4 regions of the Klebsiella sp. F11 genome follow, and region 4 is predicted to be linked to each of the others. Evidence: predicted binding sites of a transcription regulator. Region 4 holds the regulator's gene; each other region holds the start of a gene.

Region 1 (4,629 bases), 1.4 Mb from region 4:
TGCGGCGGACGGGCGTTGAGCATCTGCCGCGCCTGGGTGAGGGAGGCGGCCATTCCCGCCAGCCGCATGCGCGGGTGTTTTTGAATCAGCTCGGCGTGGAGCCGCGCCAGCTCGCTCTCATCTTCGACGATCAGCACATCGACCAGGTCATGATGCATAGTTTGCCCCTTGTGGCGGGTGGGCCGGACCGTCGGCGGGGATAAATAGCGTAAAGATGGCCCCGCGCGGCGAGTTATCGGCAACCTCGATGGTGCCGCCAGCCTGAGTGACATAATGTTCAATAAGATACAGGCCGATGCCGTGATCGCCACGGGTTTTGGTGGTGACGCCGCGTTCAAAGATTCGATCGCGGATTTCCGGGCGAATCCCGACGCCGCGGTCGGCCACTTCAATCATCAGCTCCCGGGCGTTGAGCTGGATCAGCACCTCAACCGGCTCGTGCGGCAGTTCGGCGCGCTGGGTGGCTTCAATGGCGTTATCCAGCAGGTTGCCGATAATCGAGATCAGCTCCGATTCGATTAATGACGGCAGCGGCCGGTCGATGTGGCAGGCGGGATCGAAGCTCAGCGCGACGCCTTTCTCCCGCGCCCGGGCGGCCTTGCCAAGCAGCAGGCCGCAGAGCGTCGGCGAGCTAAAGCGGGATGATATAAAGTCCAGCAGCTCCTGGGCGTGTTCCGACTGCGCCTGAATATAGCGAATGGCCTCGTCGTAGTGGCCCATATGCAGCAGACCGGAAAGCGTGGTCATGCGGTTCAGCTGCTCATGGCGCATGATGCGCAGGTTATCCACGTAGCGCTTCACCTGGCTGAGCTGGGCGCTAAGCGAGTTGATCTCATCGCGATCGCGGAAGGTGATCACCCAGCCCTGCAGCGAGTTCTCCAGCATGATGCGTACCCGGCTGGCAAGAACGGTGAGCTGGTTGAAGCGGCATAGCTCATCGTGCGTATCGCTTTCCAGCATCTCGCCGCTGGCGAAAAACGGCTGCGGGACGATGACGCTATCGATAGACTGCCCGCGCAGCCGGTGCGCGGGCTGGCTAAGGCCGAGCAGGCTGCGGGCGGCGTGGTTAATGACGTTAATGCGGCGGGTATGATCGATGACGATAACCCCTTCATAAATTGACTCCATCATCGCCTTTTGCTGGCGCACCAGCAGGCCGATCTCCCGCGGCTCCAGGGAGAAGATCTGCTTTTTGATGCTGCGGGTGAAGTACCAGGAGAAGATAAATAGCGCAACCAGCAGCAGCACGGCGGCGACGAAGATATTGATGACTTTTTGCAGCGTAACGCTCTCGAGATAGCTGGTCAGATAGCCGACGGAAACAATCCCCACCACCTGGCCCGCGTCGTTACGTATCGGCGCCTTGCTGCGCAGCGAAACCCCGAGCCCGCCTTTGCGGATGGTGGTAATAGTTTGCCCCTCCAGCACCGCCTGATTATCGCCGCCCACCAGCCGGGTGCCGATCCACTCCGGGTGCACGGAGTGGAACAGATGCACGCCCCGCGCGTCGCCGATAACAATAAAGCTGGCGTCGCTGCGGGCGGCGATTTCCTGCATAAAGGTTTTTATTCCCTGCGGGTCCTTGCGGGCAACCTGCTGGCGTAAATTGGGCATCAGGGCGATCTCTTCGGCCTGTATTTGGGCGCGGGTGCTCATCTCCTGATAAAGCTGATGGCTGGCATCGAAATAGTAATAAACGCCCAGCAGGGCGAACAGGATCGAGAAAAACGCCACCAGGGAAATAAACAGCTTAAATTGAAAGGAAACTTTCATAGGCTTTGTTCAGAGTCTCAGTAAGGCGGGCAAGAAACGAGTGGCCGCCTGCGCCGGGGTCAGGGAACGGAAACGATCCGCGAAGCCTATTTATAAATGATCTATAGCGCTGACGACAAAAAACCATAAAAACCACGCTAATAAATCAGAGATATATCACGCCGGGAATAGAAACCATAAAAACCATAGTGCCCATTAAAACTTCATTTTTAATCTGGCGATCCTCACATTAAGCCGGCTTATTCCCCCCTAGTCTGAAGATGGATAATAACTAAAGGGCTAAACCTATGAGCACCACAGACAATGCATTCTCTGCGACCCTCGACCCCATCGACACCCCAAAGGCCACGCTGAAACAGCGCTGGTGGCACGTTATGGACAACCGGAAAGTCGGGATTATCCCGCTGCCTCTGTTCCTGCTGGCTGGCGGCTTAATTGCCCTTGACTGTCTGGGCGGCAAGCTGCCGAGCGACATTGTGGTGATGGTGGCGACGCTGGCCTTTTTTGGCTTTGCCTGCGGCGAGTTTGGCAAGCGCCTGCCGGTGCTCGGCAAGCTCGGCGCGGCGGCAATCTGTGCGACCTTTATTCCCTCGGCGCTGGTCCACTACGGCCTGCTGCCGGACGTGGTGGTGGAATCCACCACCAAATTCTACAAGTCGACCAATATTCTCTATCTCTATATCTGCTGCATTATCGTCGGCAGCATAATGAGCATGAACCGCACCACGCTGATTCAGGGCTTTCTGCGCATTTTCTTCCCGATGGTGTGCGGTGAAATTGTCGGCATGCTGGTCGGCGTTGGCGTCGGGACGGCATTAGGCCTGGAGCCGTTCCAGGTATTTTTCTTTATCGTCCTGCCGATTATGGCCGGCGGCGTAGGGGAAGGGGCGATACCGCTGTCGATTGGCTACGCCGCGCTGATGCATATGGATCAGGGCGTCGCGTTAGGCCGCGTCCTGCCGATGGTTATGCTGGGCAGCCTGACGGCGATTGTCATCTCCGGCAGCCTGAACCAGCTGGGCAAGCGCTTCCCGCATCTGACCGGCGAAGGCCAGCTGATGCCGAACCGCAGCAACGAAGCGCAGCGCAACGATTCCGGTGACGAAAGCTTCGGCGGCAAAACGGACGTGGCGACCCTGGCGTCCGGGGCGCTGCTGGCGGTGCTGCTCTATATGCTTGGGATGCTGGGCCAGAAGATGATTGGCCTGCCGGCGCCGGTGGGCATGCTGTTCCTGGCGGTGCTGCTGAAGCTGGCTAACGGCATATCGCCGCGCCTGCAGGAGGGCTCTCAGGTGGTGTATAAGTTCTTCCGCACGGCGGTGACCTATCCGATTCTGTTTGCCGTTGGCGTCGCCATTACGCCGTGGCAGGAGCTGGTTAACGCCTTTACTATCACTAATCTGCTGGTGATTATCTGCACCGTTTCCGCGCTGGTGGCGACCGGGTTCTTTGTCGGTAAAAAAATTGGTATGCACCCGATCGATGTGGCGATCGTCTCCTGCTGCCAGAGCGGCCAGGGGGGAACCGGCGACGTGGCGATTCTGACCTCCGGCAACCGCATGAACCTGATGCCGTTCGCCCAAATCGCCACCCGCATCGGCGGCGCGATCAATGTCTCTCTGGGGCTGCTATTTCTTAGCCACTTCATGGCGTGATTTAGTTCTGCGCTAACAGGAAAAACTGCTATTTCGCACCACAGGACGAAGAAAATTTCTTTGTCCTGTATCGCTAAATTCTGTGCATTTAGCGATACAATCAGCAGCGAAATCCGTTATCGCGACGGCCCCTGCCGCCGTTATTTTATTTAGTGAAGGAGAGGAATTAATGTCCGTGGATACTCCCGCCCGTGCGGGCGCCAGCGTTGAAAACCTGCTGGCGGTGAAAGCGCAGCGTGAAGCTCGTCAGAACGACTGGTTAACCCATTATCAGCAGCCGGTTATTTCGCTCACCCTGGTGACGCCGGGCGCGGAGAAAGACAGCATCCGCTATCGCAATATGATGGGCGTGGCGCTGCAGGCTTTCGATCAGCTGCTGTGGAAACACCGCTGGCAAACGCTGGATCGTCAGGTGCAGTGGCTGCCAACCGGGCCGGAAGCGCTGTGGTGCGTTGAGCACTCTGCCGGTGAAATTAACGCGCTGTGCACGGAGCTGACGCAATCCCATCCGCTGGGGCGTTTATGGAATATCGAAGTGATTTGCCCGGCGGACGGCCTGCAGAGCCGCCCGTCTGCTGCCGAGAGCAACGATCGCCACCCGCAGCAGTCGGCCGCTCACGTAGAACAGATGATTGACGCCTGGTTTGCCCGCGACTAACGGATGCGTGCCTGAGGATCGCCCGGGCAAGGCGTGACGCCGTAGCCCGGGGAATCAGCGGTCAGAAGTCGACCGGCGCGCGGAAGGTCATCGCGTTGCCGAACGCGGGATGGGTGATGGTCAGCGTCTCGGCGTGCAGCAGCAGGCGCGGGGCCATCGCCAGCGCTTCCGGCGTCGCATAAAAGCGGTCGCCGAGAATCGGGTGGCCGAGGGCCAGCATATGCACGCGCAGCTGGTGCGAGCGCCCGGTAATTGGCTTCAGGCGCACGCGGGCGCTGTTATCGTCCGCGTACTCCAGCACCTCATACTCGGTTTGCGCCGCCTTGCCGGTTTCGTAGCACACCTTCTGCTTTGGCCGGTTCGGCCAGTCGCAAATCAGCGGCAAATCCACCAGACCTTCCGCAGGCTGCGGGTGCCCCCACACGCGGGCGACGTACTGCTTCTTCGGCTCGCGCTCGCGAAACTGCCGCTTCAGCTCGCGCTCCGCCGCTTTGGTCAGCGCCACCACAATCACGCCGCTGGTGGCCATATCCAGCCGGTGAA
Region 2 (4,629 bases), 830 kb from region 4:
CGCAGCTGGCGCGCGAATTTATTGCGCTGGCGACCAGCCCGGAGGTACAGGCGCAGGGGATCGTGAAGCAGTTTAACTGGTATCCCGGCATCGATGCGCAGCACGTTAAGCCGCAGCTGGATGCGGGGACGTGGCAAAAGCTGTTTGCTGAGATCTCGCCGCAGGCGCTGGCGGAATACGGCAAAAGCTTCCCGATTAGCGCCTATTTTGACGATATTAAAGAAGGCTACGAAAGTCAGGTCGCCAACTAATCTTCGTCGATGCCCGGAACGGCTCCGCGCCGGCCCGGGCGTTTCTCTCCGCTAATATCAGGTTTGCTATGCGTATTTCGCTGAAATATCTGCTGCTGGTGGCTCCCGCCGCGCTGACCATCACCGTGCTGTTTTTATATCCGCTGGGCTTCTCGCTGATTGCCGCCTTTACCGACGATGCGCAGCGGCTGACCCTGGCCCACTTTCGCAAAGTCTATGCGCTCTACTCCAACGATATTCTGTTTACGCTGATCGTGGTGCTGAGCTCCGTGGCGCTGTTGGCGCTGATTTCCATCACCCTCTCCGCGGTGATTACCTTGTCTTCCTGTCGGCCGATTGTGCGGATGCTGGCATTTTTATATCGCCTGCCGCTGTTTATTCCCTTTATCGTTGCGGCGCAGATGATGCGCACCTTTCTGGCCAAAAACGGCCTCATGAACAACGCGCTGGTCGCCAGCGATCTGCTCACCCCGCTGGAGACTATTTCCTGGCTGGGCTGGAAGGGCATCATTATCACCTTCGTCTGGAAGCAGCTGGCGTTCGCCACGCTGCTGATCTGCGGCGCTATGGCGGCGCTTGAGCAGTCGCAAATTCTGGCGGCGCGCAACCTCGGCGCCTCTCGCCCGCGGATCCTGTTTGATATTATTCTGCCGCAGGTGCTGCCCGCTATCGGCGTGGTGCTGGTGCTCTCGACCGTCACCATGATGTCGGTGCTGTCGGTGCCGCTGATGATAGGCGTCGGCACGCCGACGATGATCACCGTTGATATGGCGTTTCGCGTGAACTCCTACGGAGATTACGCCGTAGCTAACGCCCTGGGCGTCGTTTCGCTGCTTATCTGTGGCGCGCTGTCGTGGTTTTATCTGCGTCATAGCCTGCGGCAAAAAGGGGGAGAATGATGAAGGAGGTTACGATGACGCCACCCGCGACGCTGCTGGCGAAAGGGCGGAGAAAGCTAAGCGCCAGCCTGCCGCTGCAGACGCTGCTGCTGGTTCTGATGCTGCTGGCGATGTTTGGCCCGCTGCTGAATCTACTGATTTGGACGGTGGCCGAAAGCTGGTTTTTTCCCCACGCCCTGCCCAGCCAGTGGGGGCTGAAATACTGGTATCAGGTGTTCAGCCCCTATAGCGATGTCTCCGGCTCTTTGCTGACCAGCGTGCTGATTGCCGTGCTGTCGGTGCTGGTGTGCCTGCTGATTTCGATCCCCGCCGGCTATGCGCTATCGCGGCGAGGCATGCCGCTGCGGGTGGGCTTTATGCTGCTGTTTCTTATTCCGCAGGCCTTCCCTAACCTGACGGTATATATGAATATCGCCCGACTTTTCTATCAGTGGGGGCTCAACGGCACCGTGGCCGGCGTGGTGCTGGTGCACAGCGTGCACGGTCTGATGTATTCGGTATGGATCTGCGTGGCGGCGTTCTCAGCGGTCGATCCGCTGCTGGCAAGAGCGTCACGTAATCTGGGAGCCGGGGCGGTGTATACGTTTTGGCATATCGTTTTGCCCCAGGCATCGCCGGGGATAATCGCCGCCAGCATCTTTGTGTTTCTGGAGTCGCTGGATGAGTTTACCGGCACCTTTTTTGTCGGCGCGCCGGATATCACCACGCTGCCGCTGCTGCTATACAACGCCAGCATGTCGGGAAACTATCAGGTGTCGTCTATTACCGCGCTGATTTTATTACTGCCGTCGCTGCTGTTTATGCTGGTTATTCATAAATTTATGCGCCCGGAAATGCTGGCGAAAATGGGCAAATAGCGCTCAGGCTACCCGCCAGTAAAAACGCTTCCCGGTGGGAAGCGTTTTTACTATCAGGTCATAATCATCGGCCACTCTGGCGGCGTCTGGCTCATCACTTCAACCATGACGTCTTTAATGTTGCCCCAGATTTTGGCAACGTCGATCAGCGTGATGCCGAGCAGGCCGGTGGCAAACCAGCAGGCGGCGACCAGCCCCAGGCCGCTGCAGATCACCGCTAAGCCGGCGTAGTCGCTTTTACGCAGCTGAATATTCATCGAGCTGGCTAAAAACATCAGCACTGCGCTCACCAGCGGCCAGCGCAGCAGTATGACACTGGTAGTAATGGAAGCCATTAACCTGATCCTCAAAGAAAGTCGGGGCCTTTGACAACCTGGCGAGACTGACGATGACGTGGCGCTCTGGCTATCGACGGGCAAACAAACGAACAATGAAACAATGTTTCCGTTTCATTAGGATATGTGAACTATATCACACTTGTTCTTTTATTCACCAGCCAAAAATTGCGTTTTTTATGTGCTCTTAAACCATTTTAATATTGTGGTTAATGGCGCGGCGAGCCATAGCCACGCCCGCCATGACGGTAAAGCTGGCGCTTTAATACGCCGGACTCTTTTTTTGCCATACTTATAAACGCGGCGCCGCTCTCATTATGTCGAGAATGTTTCTCGATTGTTCTATAAATTAGTATTATTCATCATTATCAGGTGTATGGTTTTTACGCCAAATAGCCGATTGCTAAATGACTGAGTGTTGTATAAGAGTAGGCATCTGCCATTGTGGGCTTTTACCGTGACTAAGGCGTATCGCATGGATATAAAGCGGAAATGAGTCGTAGTGTTTCGCATAAGGCGTTGAGAATATTCGGTATTACCCTGTTCATCCTGCTGCCAGTGGTTGTGGCATCGTGGCTTGCCCAACACCGGGCAAGGGTGGAAACCGACGACCAGCTCCGCTCGTTTTCTCAACTGGCGCTGCAGCAAACCGAAATGGTTATTCATGAGGTCGAACAAGCGCGGGAAAAGGCCCTGCAATACCAGGGGATAATATGTTCGCCGCAGCATCAGAGATATATGCTGGATATTGTTCGCAGCCTGCTTTACGTCGATGATTTAATCTATGCGAAAGGCGCTGATTTCTTTTGCTCAACCGCCGTTCGCCCCGATACGGCATGGCGTATCGGGACAGCTAATTATACAAAGAAACCGGATATCGCTATCTATTACTATCGTGATACGCCGTTTTATCCCGGTTTTGCCATGACCTATATGCAGCGCGGTCACTATGTCGCGGTGATTAACCCACTTTCCTATAGTACGCTCATATCCAGCGATAGAGATTTAGCCTACGGTCTGTTCGATACCAAAACGAATCAGTTTTTCTCCGTCAGCAAAAATACCGACGCCGCGGCGCTACGTCCGCTGATCCGCCCTGAAGATACCTTTTTCCAGCAGGATCGCCGGGTCTACACCGTTGCCCATTCGGCGAAGCGCCCTATTGCGGTGATCATGTCCACCTCGCGCGTTGGTTATTATAAAAATTTATATGACCAGATAATGATTACCCTGCCGCTGGGCCTGATTTGTAGCTCATTGATTTTACTGATGTGGCTGAGAACCCGGCGGCAGTATCACTCCCCGCGCAGCATGCTACAGCGCGCGCTGTGCCGCCGCCAGCTGTGCCTGCACTATCAGCCGATCGTTGATATTAAAACGAACCGCTGCGTCGGGGCCGAAGCGCTGCTGCGCTGGCCCGGGCGCGATGGTCCGGTGATGAGCCCGGCTGAGTTCATCCCGCTGGCGGAAAACGAAGGGCTGATCGCGCAGGTGACGGACTACGTGGTGGATGAGGTGTTTGCCGATCTGGGCGAATTCCTCGCCAGCCATCCTCAGCTGTACGTCGCGATTAACCTCTCGGCCACGGATTTCCACTCCGCGCGGCTGATTAGCCAGATTAGTGAAAAGGCGCGAAGCCATGCGGTGTGCATCAACCAGATTAAAATCGAAGTGACCGAGCGCGGGTTTATTGACGTGCAGAAAACGACGCCGGTGATCCAGGCCTTTCGCGAAGCGGGATATGAAGTCGCCATCGATGATTTCGGCACCGGCTACTCCAACCTGCATAACCTCTCTTCGCTCAATGTCGATATTCTCAAGATCGATAAGTCCTTTATCGATACGCTGACGACCCACGGCACCAGCCATATGATCGCCGAGCATATTATTGAGATGGCGCGCAGCCTGCACCTGAAAACCGTGGCCGAGGGCGTCGAAACGTCGGACCAGGTTAAGTGGCTACAGAAGCGCGGCGTCCGCTATTGCCAGGGCTGGCACTTTGCGAAGGCGATGCCGGTGCAGGAGTTTAAGCAGTGGCTGATTAAGGTACCAGCCCGGCTTAGCCCCTGCGCGCAAAGCCGTCAGGCGGAAATCTGATGGCGATAGTCGCTGGGGGTGCGGTCATACTCCCGGCGGAACACCCGTGAAAACGTCTGCTGCGAGACGTAGCCCAGATCCATCGCGATATCAAAGATCGGGCGCTGGGTGGTTCTGAGGGCTTCCGCGGCCAGCAGCAGCCGGCGCTGACGAATGTAATCACCCAGCGTCTGATGCGTAACGGCGCGGA
Region 3 (4,629 bases), 2.3 Mb from region 4:
ATCTACGCGAGAGTCGTTGTTACCAAACTGCGGGTATTTGCCTTCGATTGCGAAGTCAACGGCCAGGCCGTTTTCGTCACGAATCGGTTTAACTTTCGCATATTTGATCGCGGACAGGGAGTCAGCGGCAACGGACAGGCCGGCGATACCGCATGCCATGGTGCGAACCACGTCACGGTCGTGCAGCGCCATCAGAGAGGCTTCGTAGCTGTACTTATCGTGCATGTAGTGGATGATGTTCAGCGCGGTGACGTACTGTTTAGCCAGCCAGTCCATGAAGTGATCCATGCGATCCATAACTTCATCAAAGTTCAGAACGTCGCCTTTGATCGGTTCAGCTTTAGGACCAACCTGCATTTTCAGTTTTTCATCAACGCCGCCGTTGATCGCGTACAGCATGGTTTTCGCGAGGTTAGCGCGAGCGCCGAAGAACTGCATTTGCTTACCAACAACCATCGGGCTTACGCAGCAGGCGATAGCGTAGTCATCGTTGTTGAAGTCCGGACGCATCAGATCGTCATTCTCGTACTGCAGAGAAGAGGTATCGATGGAGACTTTAGCCGCGTATTTTTTGAAGCTCAGCGGCAGTTTTTCAGACCACAGAATGGTGATGTTCGGCTCCGGAGACGGCCCCATGGTGTACAGGGTGTTCAGGAAGCGGAAGCTGTTTTTAGTGACCAGGGTACGGCCGTCAACGCCCATACCGCCGATGGATTCAGTTGCCCAAATCGGGTCACCGGAGAACAGTTCATCATACTCAGGAGTACGCAGGAAGCGAACCATACGTAGCTTCATGACCAGGTGGTCAATCATTTCCTGTGCGTCCTGCTCGGTGATTTTACCGGCTTTCAGGTCACGTTCGATGAAGATATCCAGGAAGCTGGAGGTACGACCGAAGGACATTGCCGCGCCGTTCTGAGATTTAACGGCGGCCAGGTAACCGAAGTAGGTCCACTGGATAGCTTCCTGCGCGGTTTGTGCCGGAGCAGAGATATCGCAGCCGTATTTATCCGCCATCTCTTTGATCTGACCCAGCGCGCGGTGCTGCTCGGAGATCTCTTCGCGCAGACGGATGGTCGCTTCCAGATCTTCGCCGTTTTCCAGACGTTCCTGCAGAGACAGGAACTGAGCGTATTTGTCTTTCATCAGGAAGTCGATGCCGTACAGCGCAACGCGGCGGTAGTCACCGATGATACGACCGCGGCCGTAGGCGTCCGGCAGACCGGTCAGCACGCCGGATTTACGGCAGTTCAGGATGTCTTTGGTGTAAACGTCAAACACGCCCTGGTTGTGAGTTTTACGGTACTCGGTGAAGATTTTTTTCAGCATCGGGTCCAGCTCGCGATCGTACGCTTTGCAAGAACCTTCAACCATTTTAATGCCGCCGAACGGGATGATCGCACGTTTCAGCGGAGCTTCAGTCTGCAGACCAACGATTTTCTCGAGCGCTTTCTCGATGTAGCCTGCGTCGTGAGAAGTAATGGTGGATGCAAGGGAAGTATCGAAATCAACAGGCGCGTGAGTGCGGTTTTCCTGTTTAACGCCTTCCATTACGTTGTCCCACAGCTTGGTGGTCGCGTCAGTTGCGCCAGCCAGGAAGGACTCGTCACCTTCGTACGGGGTGTAGTTTTTCTGGATAAAGTCACGGACGTTGACTTCGTTCTGCCAGTCACCTTTCGCAAAACCTTCCCAGGCTGTGGCTAACTTTTCATTAAGCTCGGACATGTAACACCTACCTTCTTAAGTGGATTTTTTATTTACTGCCTGAAACAACCCTTAGTGATGGTCGTCGCCACGCAGGTAAATGACCCAGTATGTCAACCCAACCAGCAGACCACCGCCGATAATGTTCCCGATAGTTACCGGAATCAGGTTATCAGTGATGAAGTTCATGATGGTCAGGTGAGAGAAACTTTCCGGAGTTGAACCAACGGCGGTCCAGAATTCCGGGCTTGCAAAGTCGCGGATTACGATACCCATCGGGATCATAAACATGTTAGCGATACTGTGCTCGAAGCCGCTGGCAACAAACATGGCTACGGGGAGAACCATAATCATTGCTTTGTCCATCAGGCTGCGGCCGGAGTAGCTCATCCACACCGCGAGGCAGACCATCAGGTTCGCCAGGATACCCAGGCTGACGGCTTCAATAAAAGTATGATGCATTTTATGGTCAGCGGTTTGCAGGACGTTGAGCCCCCAGCCGCCGTTGGCGGTCATATATTCACCCGACAGCCACATCAGTAAGACGAACAGCAGTGCGCCTATCAGGTTACCAACATAGACGTTGAGCCAGTTTCGCGCCAGTTGACCCCAGGTAATTCGTCCGCTGGCTTTCGCCACGACGATAAGCACGGTGGAGGTAAACAGGTCAGCACCGCAGATGACGCACAGAATCAAGCCCAATGAAAAGCAGATCCCGCCGATAAACTTGGCAATACCGAAAGGCATCGCGGCAGTACCGGTCGTCGCGGTGATGTAGAAGACAAAAGCAATGGAGATAAAGACGCCAGCGGTAATCGCCAGATAAAAGGTCTTCATCGGGTGCTTTGTCGCTTTATAGACACCCGCTTCTTCGGCGACTTTCGCCATCGCTGCGGGGAGTAAAAGATCAAAAGGGTTGTCAGCTTTCACACTAACTCTCTCTTTATATAAGTCGGCGGTGAGATACTAACAAAGCATTATAGAAGGGAAATTGATGTAGATCATATCCCACCGGAACTATAAGCCCGTTTAGCGTATGGTTTTTGGGGTAATTAATGATAACTATATGTTTTTCAATGAAAAAATAAATTTTAATATTTACAAATTATGTTGATTTTTTTCATTTTGAGGCCAGGGTAACGGTTAATTAAAATGGGGTATTTTTATTAAAATTAACATCTCCAAAGTGCTGTGCGATCAATTTTCACCGTAAATTAACTTTGCAACTACAAGTTATTGTCCCCGTGAATTAAATATAAAAAAACGGAGCCGTAAACGACTCCGTGATGGGGCACTTCCGACGGCGCTGAGGGCTATTTCGCCCAGTAGGCCGCCTTAGCGCGCTGCAGCTTCTCGTAGGCTGCCAGTAAGGACTGATGGGCCGGGAACGCGCGCAGATCGCTATCTACCGCCTGCAGGCCGTAGAACGGCGCTTCGCCGCTTAGCGCAGCGCTGGCGGCTTCCACCGCGTCTACGCCGTACATGCGGACAAAGGCGTTCAGATACTGCAGCGGCTGACGTTCTTCTTCCTGGCTCAGCAGCAGCAGCGTTTGCAGGCAGCGGTAGTAGTTCGCGCGCTCGGCGCTGAAGATTGACGCATTGAACTCAATGGTCCACTCCGTCCAGATCAGCGCCTGCTCCAGATCGCCGCCGGCCAGCGCCAACATCGCTTTCAGTTCGCCAATACGCAGCGTATACCAGCCGTTGTCTTTGCCGGTTGCCAGGCCCAGCAGCTCGCGAACGCGGGTAAAGTCGTCATTACCTTCATCATCCAGCTGCTCAATCAGCGCCAGATAGTCCTCTTTCTCCCATTCGCTGCCCGGCAGAGAGAGGAGCGTTTCGCGCAGATGGCTGCCCATGCTGTTGTTCGCCAGCCACAGGTCTTCTGCCGGATAGATATCCGACATCCCCGGGACGATGATCCGGCAGGCATAGACGCTCAGGTGCTCGTAATCGGCGATGTAGACCTCTTTATCTTCTTGTTTAAAGATGGCCATCAGGGTGGCGAACTCCTCTTCCGTGGTACCGGAGAAGTTCCAGTCGACGAACGGATAGTCGGCATCCTGTTTGAACATATCCCAGGAGATCAGGCCGCTGGAGTCGATAAAGTGGGTTTCAAGGTTGGCGTGTTCGGCCACTTCTTCGTCATCGAAGGTGGGCGGCGTGAAGACGTCGAGATCCTTCAGGCTGCGGCCCTGCAGCAGCTCGGTGACGGTGCGTTCCAGCGCGACGCCGAAGTCAGGATGCGCGCCGAAGGAGGCGAAGCAGGTTCCGTTTTCCGGGTTAAACAGCACCACGCAGATCACCGGATACTTGCCGCCCAGCGAGCCGTCGTAGGCAAAAATCGGGAAACCTTCCGCTTCCAGCTTATTAATCGACTCCACCACGCCCGGATAGCGGGCCATCACCTCGGCAGGGATTTCCGGCAGGCTGATGCTTTCCGCAATGATGCGGTTCTTGATATGGCGCTCGAAGACTTCCGACAGCCCTTGAACGCGCGCTTCGTTAGCGGTATTGCCCGCGGACATCCCGTTAGAGACGTACAGGTTGCCGACGATATTCATCGGAATATAGACCGTTTCGCCGTCGGACTGGCGGGTGAACGGCAGGCCACAAACGCCGCGATCGTCATTACCGGACTGCAGATCGACCAGCATGCTGGCGGTCAGCTGATCGTCAGGATCGTAGAAGGCGCGCAGGCGAGGATCGAGCAGCCCTTCCGGCACTTCGTCTTCGGTCAGCGGGAACCATTTTTCGTTTGGATAGTGAACAAACGGCCCGTTGGCGATGGTTTCGCCTAACCAGAAATCGGCGAAGAAATAGTTGGTCGACAGGCGTTCGAAGTATTCGCCCAGCGCGGAGGCCAGCGCCGCTTTTTTGGTCGCGCCTTTGCCGTTGGTGAAGCACAGCGAACAGGCTTTATCG
Region 4 (4,629 bases):
CGGCTAAGGCGGCGCCACACCATCGTTTAATCTGGGAGTTGATATGTCTGCCAAACATCCGGTGATTGCCGTCACGGGCTCCAGCGGCGCGGGAACAACCACCACCAGCCTCGCCTTTCGCAAGATCTTCGCCCAGTTGAATCTGCGTGCCGCCGAAGTCGAGGGCGATAGCTTCCATCGCTATACCCGCCCGGAAATGGACATGGCGATCCGCAAAGCGCGGGATCAGGGGAAACACATCAGCTATTTTGGTCCGGAAGCGAACGACTTCGGCCTGCTGGAAAATACCTTCCTCGAATACGGGCGTAGCGGAACCGGCCAGTCGAGAAAATATCTGCATACCTATGACGAGGCCGTGCCGTGGAATCAGGTGCCGGGCACCTTCACGCCCTGGCAGCCGCTGCCGGAGCCGACCGACGTCCTGTTTTACGAAGGGCTGCACGGCGGCGTTGTCACGCCACAGCACAACGTGGCGCAAAACGTCGACCTGCTGGTGGGCGTCGTGCCTATCGTCAACCTGGAGTGGATTCAGAAGCTGATCCGCGACACCAGCGAACGCGGGCATTCCCGCGAGGCGGTAATGGATTCGGTCGTCCGTTCGATGGAGGATTATATTAACTTCATCACCCCGCAGTTCTCGCGCACCCATATCAACTTCCAGCGGGTCCCCACCGTTGATACGTCGAACCCCTTCGCCGCCAAAGGCATTCCCTCGCTGGATGAAAGCTTTGTGGTGATCCACTTCCGCAACCTGCAGGATATCGACTTCCCGTGGCTGCTGGCGATGCTGCAAGGGTCGTTTATCTCGCATATCAATACGCTGGTGGTGCCGGGAGGCAAAATGGGGTTGGCGATGGAGCTGATCATGGCGCCGCTGGTGGAACGGCTGATGGCGGGGAAAAAGATCGGTTAAGCCGTTAGCAACCCCGGCGACGACGCAAGCCGGGGCGACGGGCTGGCCATTCGGCTTAGCCCTCAATAACCTCGTACGAATGCGTGATATTTACCGCTTTTTGCAGCATCAGCGCCACCGAGCAGTATTTTTCCGCCGACAGGTCTACCGCCCGCGAAACGGCCGCATCCTTCAGCTCGCGGCCGGTGACGATAAAATGCAGGTTGATGTGGGTAAACAGGCGCGGCGCCTCTTCCCGACGCTCTGAGGTCAGCTTCACCTCACAGTTGGTCACATCATGGCGTCCTTTTTGCAAAATTGAGACCACGTCGATGGCGCTACAGCCGCCGGCGGCCATCAGCACCATTTCCATCGGGCTCGGCGCTTTATCCCCGGAGTTGCCGTCCATCAAAATCTGGTGGCCGGAAGCCGACTCACCGATGAAGGTTAGCCCTTCGACCCATTTCACACGAGCTTGCATAAAATTTAACTCCAAGGTTGCAATTTTCCTGACAGATTACGCGCACATAACAAATCTGGCAACGGAAGGCGACCTGCATCATGCTGAAGCGAGACACCAGGAGACATGCGGCAAAAGCTATGCTAAAACAGTCAGGATGCTACAGTATTACATTGATGTACTGCATGTATGCAGAGGAATTCACATTACAGGCTGCAGAAAAATCACCAGCCAGCTTCCCAGGCATAGGGAAACAATACGATTGCATGCCCGGATGCCGTGTAGTGTCGGCACCCGGAGATAGCTTATAACAGAGGATAACCGCGCATGGTGCTTGGCAAACCGCAAACAGACCCTACCCTCGAATGGTTCTTGTCTCATTGCCACATTCATAAGTACCCATCTAAAAGCACGCTGATCCACCAGGGTGAAAAAGCAGAAACGTTGTACTACATCGTCAAAGGCTCTGTGGCTGTGCTCATCAAGGATGAAGAAGGTAAAGAGATGATTCTCTCTTACCTCAACCAGGGCGATTTCATCGGTGAATTAGGCTTGTTTGAAGAAGGCCAGGAGCGTAGCGCCTGGGTACGTGCGAAAACCGCATGTGAAGTGGCCGAAATCTCCTATAAAAAATTCCGTCAGCTGATCCAGGTTAACCCGGACATCCTGATGCGTCTCTCGTCGCAGATGGCCCGCCGTCTGCAGGTTACCTCTGAGAAAGTGGGTAACCTTGCCTTCCTCGACGTCACCGGCCGCATCGCCCAGACGTTGCTGAACCTGGCAAAACAGCCTGACGCGATGACCCACCCGGACGGTATGCAAATCAAAATTACCCGTCAGGAAATCGGTCAGATCGTCGGCTGCTCGCGTGAAACCGTTGGCCGTATCCTGAAAATGCTGGAAGATCAAAATCTGATCTCCGCGCACGGTAAAACTATCGTCGTCTACGGCACGCGTTAAGCTGATAAAACGGCGTATTGCCCCTGCAATACGCCGTTTCTGTTTTCCCTCTATGTGGCGCAGGCTGATTTACCACCCTGAAGTCAACTACGCACTGCGGCAAACGCTGGTGCTGTGTCTGCCGGTCGCAGTTGGCCTCCTTCTCGGTCATCTGCAGCAGGGCCTGCTGTTCTCGCTGGTTCCCGCATGCTGCAACGTCGCCGGTCTTGATACGCCGCATAAGCGTTTCTTTAAACGCCTGATTATTGGCGGCTCGCTTTTTGCCGGCTGCAGCCTGATCGTTCAGCTCCTGCTCCAGCATGATATCCCGCTCCCTTTAATTCTCAGCGGCCTGACCCTGCTCCTTGGCGTCACGGCGGAAATCAGCTCGCTGCACGCGAGGCTGCTGCCCGCCTCGCTGATTGCCGCCATCTTTACCCTGAGCCTCGCCGGCAATATGCCGGTCTGGGAGCCGCTGCTGATCTACGCGCTCGGCACGCTGTGGTACGGACTATTCAACTGGTTCTGGTTTTGGCTATGGCGCGAGCAGCCGCTGCGCGAATCGCTCAGCCTGCTGTACCGGGAGCTGGCCAACTACTGTGAAGCCAAATACAGCCTGCTGACCCAGCATATCGACCCGGCAACCTCGCTGCCTCCTCTGTTGACCCGCCAGCAAAAGGTCGTCGATCTGATCACCCTGTGCTACCAGCAGATGCATATGCTAGCGGCCAATCAGCGTAACGATCATAAGCGCCTGCTGCGGGCGTTTCAGGTTGCCCTCGATCTCCAGGAGCATATTTCCGTCAGCCTGCATCAGCCGGAAGAGGTGCAGAAGCTGGTCGAACGCAGCCACGCGGAAGCGGTAATCCGCTGGAATGCGCAAACCGTCGCGGCGCGGCTGAGGGTACTGGCGGACGACATCCTGTACCACCGCTATCCGCAACGCTTTAACATGGATAAGCAGATCGGCGCGCTGGAGAAAATTGCCTCGCAGCACCCCGACAACCCGGTCGGGCAGTTCTGCGCATGGCACTTCGGCCGCCTTGCCAGGGTGCTACGCACCCAGCGGCCGCTGTACGCGCGTAACCTGATGGCCGATAAGGAGCGGCGCCTGCCGCTGCTGCCTGCGCTGAAAAGCTATCTCTCTTATAAATCGCCGGCTTTGCGCAGCGCCGCCCGCATCTGCGTGATGCTCACCGCCGCAAGCCTGATGGGCAGCGCGCTAAACCTTCCCAAACCCTACTGGATCCTGATGACGGTGCTCTTCGTTACCCAGAACGGCTACGGCGCGACGCGGGTCCGCATCGTCCACCGGGCGGCGGGGACCCTTGCCGGCCTGGCGATTGCCGGACTAACGCTGCACTTCAACGTCCCGGAGGGCTATACGCTGACCGCGATGCTGATTATCACGCTATTGAGCTATCTGATTATTCGCAAGAGCTACGGCTGGGCAATGGTGGGCTTTACCGTCACGGCGGTGTATACCCTGCAGCTGCTAACGCTCAACGGAGAACAGTTTATCGTCGCCAGGCTTATCGATACGCTTATCGGGTGCCTGATCGCCTTCGGCGGGATGGTATGGCTGTGGCCGCAGTGGCAGAGCGGGCTGCTGCGTAAAAACGCCCACGACGCACTGGAGGCGGACCAGGAAGCCATCCGGCTCATTCTCAGCGAAGACCACCAGGCGCCGGCGCTGGCCTATCGGCGGATGCGCGTCAATCAGGCGCATAACTCGCTGTATAACTCGCTGAATCAGGCGATGCAGGAGCCCGGCTTTAACTCACGTTATCTTGACGATATGAAGCTGTGGGTCACCCATAGCCAGTTTATTGTCGAACATATCAACGCCATGACCACGCTGGCCCGCGAGCACAATATGCTGACGCCGGATCTGGCCCGCCGCTACCTTGAATCCTGTGAGATTGCGCTACAGCGCTGCCAGCAGCGGCTGGATACCGATGGCCCGGGCAGCGCCGGAGAGGTGAATATCATGGAGTCGCAGGATGCGGACGTGCCCCGCGGCCCGCTGAGTACCATGGAGCAGCACCTGCAGCGGATCCTCGATCATCTGAACACCATGCACACCATCTCGTCGGTGGCATGGCGTCAGCGCCCGCATCACGGCATCTGGCTACGCGCAACTAAGCGCTAAGTACGCGCTGTACGGCCTGCGCGAAGCGCGCCATCCCTTCATCAATATCGCTATCATCAATGACCAGCGAAGGCACAAAACGCATGACGTCGGGTCCGGCATTGAGCACCATGACGCCCGCATCCGCCGCGGCATACAGGAAATCGCGCGCCCGGCCGCGATGCTGCGGCTTCAGCTCCGCGCCGA

The links. Region 4 encodes CRP, which controls carbon source genes, mostly activating them, when cyclic AMP is high. Its sites were predicted from a motif close to ATGTGANNNNNNTCACAT; they were not measured.
Region 1: a site for CRP is predicted at 1,986-2,003, ahead of AC1M2H_RS23040 (2-hydroxycarboxylate transporter family protein). Genes of this name have one in related genera too.
Region 2: a site for CRP is predicted at 2,467-2,484, ahead of AC1M2H_RS25765 (YjcB family protein). Genes of this name have one in related genera too.
Region 3: a site for CRP is predicted at 2,694-2,711, ahead of focA (formate transporter FocA). Genes of this name have one in related genera too.

The regions. Positions count from the first base shown of each region.
Region 1 covers NZ_CM160060.1:4,685,507-4,690,135, reverse strand. Annotated here, with positions in the region: gene AC1M2H_RS23050 (response regulator) at 1-158, opposite strand, end outside; gene AC1M2H_RS23045 (ATP-binding protein) at 148-1,773, opposite strand; gene AC1M2H_RS23040 (2-hydroxycarboxylate transporter family protein) at 2,061-3,428, shown strand; gene citX (citrate lyase holo-[acyl-carrier protein] synthase) at 3,598-4,086, shown strand; gene rluA (bifunctional tRNA pseudouridine(32) synthase/23S rRNA pseudouridine(746) synthase RluA) at 4,148-4,629, opposite strand, start outside.
Region 2 covers NZ_CM160060.1:5,237,668-5,242,296, reverse strand. Annotated here, with positions in the region: gene AC1M2H_RS25780 (ABC transporter substrate-binding protein) at 1-251, shown strand, start outside; gene AC1M2H_RS25775 (ABC transporter permease) at 320-1,150, shown strand; gene AC1M2H_RS25770 (ABC transporter permease) at 1,165-2,007, shown strand; gene AC1M2H_RS25765 (YjcB family protein) at 2,061-2,342, opposite strand; gene AC1M2H_RS25760 (EAL domain-containing protein) at 2,835-4,439, shown strand; gene soxS (superoxide response transcriptional regulator SoxS) at 4,424-4,629, opposite strand, start outside.
Region 3 covers NZ_CM160060.1:3,737,708-3,742,336, reverse strand. Annotated here, with positions in the region: gene pflB (formate C-acetyltransferase) at 1-1,725, opposite strand, end outside; gene focA (formate transporter FocA) at 1,777-2,634, opposite strand; gene ycaO (30S ribosomal protein S12 methylthiotransferase accessory factor YcaO) at 3,018-4,629, opposite strand, start outside.
Region 4 covers NZ_CM160060.1:413,964-418,592, reverse strand. Annotated here, with positions in the region: gene AC1M2H_RS02050 (YheU family protein) at 1-7, shown strand, start outside; gene AC1M2H_RS02045 (phosphoribulokinase) at 44-913, shown strand; gene AC1M2H_RS02040 (OsmC family protein) at 969-1,373, opposite strand; gene crp (cAMP-activated global transcriptional regulator CRP) at 1,680-2,312, shown strand; gene AC1M2H_RS02030 (YccS/YhfK family putative transporter) at 2,365-4,443, shown strand; gene argD (bifunctional acetylornithine/succinyldiaminopimelate transaminase) at 4,433-4,629, opposite strand, start outside.